One region of the Amycolatopsis plumensis genome, then DNA from elsewhere that is predicted to be linked to it. Evidence: predicted binding sites of a transcription regulator. Region 1 holds the regulator's gene; the other holds the start of a gene.
The links. The regulator HspR, encoded in region 1, represses chaperone genes until heat shock. The targets are predictions, from matches to a motif close to ANNTTGAGTNNNNNNNACTCAANNT.
Positions count from the first base shown of each region.

Region 2: lon (endopeptidase La) is a predicted target of HspR. The motif match lies at 1,139-1,163, and genes of this name have one in related genera.

Region 1 is NZ_JBHSJY010000001.1:2,772,791-2,774,986, reverse strand. It holds gene dnaJ (molecular chaperone DnaJ) at 1-821, shown strand, start outside; gene ACFPLC_RS13260 (heat shock protein transcriptional repressor HspR) at 827-1,252, shown strand; gene ACFPLC_RS13255 (DUF305 domain-containing protein) at 1,338-1,871, opposite strand; gene ACFPLC_RS13250 (lytic polysaccharide monooxygenase) at 1,868-2,196, opposite strand, start outside.
Region 2 is NZ_JBHSJY010000001.1:3,652,378-3,654,573, forward strand. It holds gene lon (endopeptidase La) at 1-1,124, opposite strand, end outside; gene ACFPLC_RS17660 (SAM-dependent methyltransferase) at 1,225-2,079, opposite strand; gene ACFPLC_RS17665 (GNAT family N-acetyltransferase) at 2,151-2,196, opposite strand, start outside.

The sequences.
Region 1 (2,196 bases):
ACATCCTCGGCGGGATCTTCGGCCGCGGGCGGTCGTCGGCGGGCGCGACCGCGAACCGGCCGCAGCGCGGGGCCGACGTCGAGACGGACGTCCGGATCGACTTCACCGAGGCGGTCAAGGGCGCGACCCTGCCGCTGCGGCTGTCGAGCCCGGCGACCTGCGCGACTTGTCACGGCAACGGCGCCCGGCCGGGCACGTCGCCGCGGACCTGCCCGACCTGTTCCGGGTCGGGGCTGGTCAGCCGCAGCCAGGGCGCGTTCGCGTTCTCGGAGCCGTGCCGCGACTGCCGCGGCCGCGGGACGATCATCGACGACCCGTGCCCCGAATGCGGCGGCGAAGGCATCAGCACGCGGACCCGCACGCTGACCGTCCGGATCCCGCCGGGCGTCGACGACGACCAGCGCATCCGGCTGGCCGGCCAGGGCGAGCCCGGCCGGGGCGGAGCGCAGGCGGGCGACCTGTACGTCCGGGTGCACGTGGCCCCGCACGCCCTCTTCGGGCGCAAGGGGCTCGACCTGACGATCACCGTGCCGGTGGACTTCACGGAACTTACGCTCGGCACCACGATCACGGTGCCGACGCTGGAAGCGAAGGTCTCGCTCAAGGTGCCGCCGGGCACGGCGAGCGGGCGGGTACTGCGCGTGCGCGGCAAGGGCATCGCCAAGCGCGACGGTTCGCAAGGTGACCTGCTCGTCACCCTCCAGGCGGCGATTCCCGCCAAACTGGACGACAAGGCGCGCGAAGCACTGCAGGCGTACGCCGAGGCGATGGCCGGGCACGACCCCCGGCCCGAGATCACCGAGCTGCTGCAAGGTAGGTGAGAGTGGTGTTCGGCGGGATTCCCCAGGAAGGGGACGAGGAGACCCCGGTGTTCGTCATCTCGGTGGCGGCCCAGCTCGCCGGGATGCACGCGCAGACGCTGCGCACGTACGACCGGCAGGGCCTGGTCTCACCGGGCCGCACCCCCGGCGGCGGGCGGCGCTACTCGATGCGGGACATCGCGCTGCTGCGCGAGGTCCAGCGCCTGTCGCAGGAGGACGGCGTCAACCTGGCCGGCATCAAGCGCATCATCGAGCTGGAGAACCAGGTCGACGCGCTGCGGGCCCGGATCACCGAGCTGACCGAGGAACTGACCGCGGCGTACGTGGCGGCGGAACAGGCCGCGGCGGCGGCCCACGCGTCCTACCGCCGGGACCTGGTGCCGCTCAACCAGCAGACGGCGATGGTGGTCTGGCGGCCGAAGCGCCGCTGACGACCAGAGCGACGAAGGCCTCCCCGGGCGACCGGGGAGGCCTTCTTGCGTGAGCAGTCCCTCCCGGCTGCTCACCGCCGCGGGGTCACGTCTTGACGTTCAGCAGCTGCTTCACCTCGGCCGTCCGGGACTCGATCACCCGTCGCGCCAGGTCCCGCGCCTGCGGGTTCACCCCGCCGCTCGTCCCGTTCTCGGTCTGGGCCAGCTCGACCGCGCCCTGCTGCTGTCCGGTCAGGACGTCCAGGAACCGGCGGGTGAACTCGCCGTCCGGCGCCGCCTTCAGCGCTCCCACCAGGTCCGGCGAGGTCATCTTCATGCCGCCGTGGCCCGCGTGGGCCTGCGGGTCCATCGCCATCGTCTCGGGCTGGTTCCACTCGCGGAGCCAGCCCCGCATGTCGTCGATCTCGGTCTTCTGCGTCACCTCGATCGCCGCCGCCAGCTCCTTCACCGAGGCCGGGAGCGGGCGTGCCGCCGCCAGCCGGACGATCTCGATCCCTTGCTGGTTCTGGGGAATCAGCATCTGCAGGAACATCACGTCGGCCGCGTTGTGCTGCGGTGGAGCGGCCGTCGTCGCGCAGCTTGTCAGGAGCAGCGCGACGACGGCCAAGACCACTCTCACTGGCGCTGCCAGAGCGCCGGGGTGTTCGGCGGCTCCCAGCCCGCGATCGCCGTGTGCGGCTGGAGGCAGCGGTAGCTCACGCCGTTGTACGTCACGACGTCACCCGTCTTGTACGCCGTGCCCGCCGACCACGTGCCGCTCGAAGGCGGGGTGGTGGTGGTCGTCGGCGGCTTGGTCGTGGTGGGCGGGGTCGTCGTGGTCGGGGGCGTGGTCGTGGTGGGCGGCGTGGTCGTGCCGCCGCCACCGACCTGCAGGTCGATGCAGCTGTAGAAGGCGTTGGCCGTGTCCGAGATGTTCCAGATGGCCAGCACCTTGATCCGGCCCG
Region 2 (2,196 bases), 880 kb from region 1:
CCCAGCGACGTCTTGCCGACCCCGGGAGGGCCCGCGAGGGCGAGCACGGCGCCCGAACGACGTCCGCCGACCGGGCCGAGACCCGACTCCGCGCGGCGCTTCCGGACGGCCAAGTACTCGATGATGCGTTCCTTGACGTCGTCCAGGCCCGCGTGGTCGGCGTCCAAAATGGCCCGTGCCGCCGCGATGTCGTAGACGTCCTCGGTGCGCTCGTTCCAGGGCAGCTCCAAGACGGTGTCCAGCCAGGTGCGGATCCAGCCGCCTTCGGGGGACTGCTCGGACGTGCGGTCCAGCTTGTCCACTTCGGCCAGTGCGGCCTTCTTCACTGCGTCCGGCAGCTCGGCGGATTCGACGCGGGCGCGGTAGTCCGTCTCGTCGGCGGTGCCGTCGAGCTCGCCGAGCTCCTTGCGGATGGCCTCGAGCTGGCGGCGCAGCAGGAACTCCTTCTGCTGCTTCTCCATGCCCTCGGCGACGTCCTTGCGGATCGTGTCGGTCACCTCGAGCTCGGCCAGGTGCTCCTTGCTCCACTCGAGGGCCTTCTCGAGCCGGGCGCTGACGTCCAAAGTGGACAGCAGCTCGAGCTTCTGCTCGGTGGACAGGTAGGGCGCGTTGCCGGACAGGTCGGCGACCGCGGAGGCGTCCTCGACCTGCTGGACGGCGTCGATCAGCTGCCAGCCGCCGCGCTGCTGGAGGATCGAGATGACGACGGCCTTGTACTCGGCCGCGAGCTTGGCGGTCTGGTCGCCGGTGGTCTCGGGGGCGTCCTCGGCGTGCACCCAGCGGGCCGCGCCGGGACCGTCGGCGATCCGGCCGACGACGGCGCGGGCCGTGCCGCGCAGCAGGACGGCGGCCTTGCCGCCGGGCACGCGGCCGATGCGCTCGACCGTGGCGACGGTGCCGAACTCGGCGTACTCGCCGTGGACGCGCGGGACGATCAGGACTTCGGCCTTGGTGGCCGCGGAGGACCGGATGCCGGGGAAGGACGCCTGGCTCGGCGTCTTGGCCTGGGCGGACTCCACCGCTGCCCGCGTCTCGGTGTCGGTCAGGTCGAGCGGGACGACCATGCCCGGCAGCACGACGTCGTCATCGAGCGGGAGCACGGGCAGGAGGCGGGTGTCGGACATGTGCACTCCTCGTGTAGTTGAGTCTGCCTAGCTCAACTCTCCGATGGGTGCGTTTGTTTCCGATGGTGCGTTCGCCCACAGCGATCGCCAAAGCCGCAGGTCAGCGCCCTGGTTTCGCCGCGACGGCGCACCACGCGAACGGCCGGGCCTCCGCTTCGAGGGCGTTGATCTTCCGGTCCGGCCGCCAGTCCGGCAGGTGCACGATGCCCGGCTCCAGCAGCGGCCAGTCGCCGAAGAGCGGCTCGATTTCTTCGCGGTTGCGCAGCCAGACCGGGTTGCTCGTCTTCCGGTACTGCTCGACGAACCAGCGCAGCCCTTCGAGCATTTCGCCGGTGCCGTCGCCTTCGCTCATCTGCGAAATCGCCAGCCAGCTGCCCGGCGCGAGCGCGTCCCGGTACGTCGCCAGCAGCCCTTCCGGGTCGTCGTCGGGCCCGACGAAGTGCAGCACCGCCGCCATGATCAGGCAGACCGGCTGCGAGAAGTCGATGAGCCGCCGCGTCTCCTCGGCCCGCAGCACCGACTTCGCGTCCCGCATGTCGGCCTGGACGATCCCGGCCCACTCGGTCGCCATGCCCTCTTCGAGGATCAGCGTGGCGTGGGCGACGGCGACCGGCTCGTAGTCGACGTAGACGACCTTGGCGTCGTGGTCCTCGGGCAGCTCCGCCTCGACGACCTCGTGCACGTTCCCGGCCGTCGGCACGCCCGAGCCGAGGTCGATGAACTGGCGGATCCCGGCCCGCAGCGCCGCCCGCACCGCGCGGTTCATGAACTCGCGGTTCTGCTTCGACCCCGGCCGCACCAGCGGCCACTGCTGCTCCATGCGCCGGCCGAACTCGCGGTCCACGGCCCAGTTCTGGGTACCGCCCAGGTACCAGTCGTAGATCCGGGCCGCGGACGGCTTCTCGGTGTCGACACCCTCGGGCGCTCTCGGCGCGGAATCCCGCTGGTCGGTCACTTCAGGCTCCCCTCGCTGGCGGCGAGGGCAAGCCTATAAGCCCCGGCCGGACCGGGTAATCCTCCAGTAGTTCACCGAACAGCCGGTCGACGCTGCCAGTACGTCCACAGCGGGCGG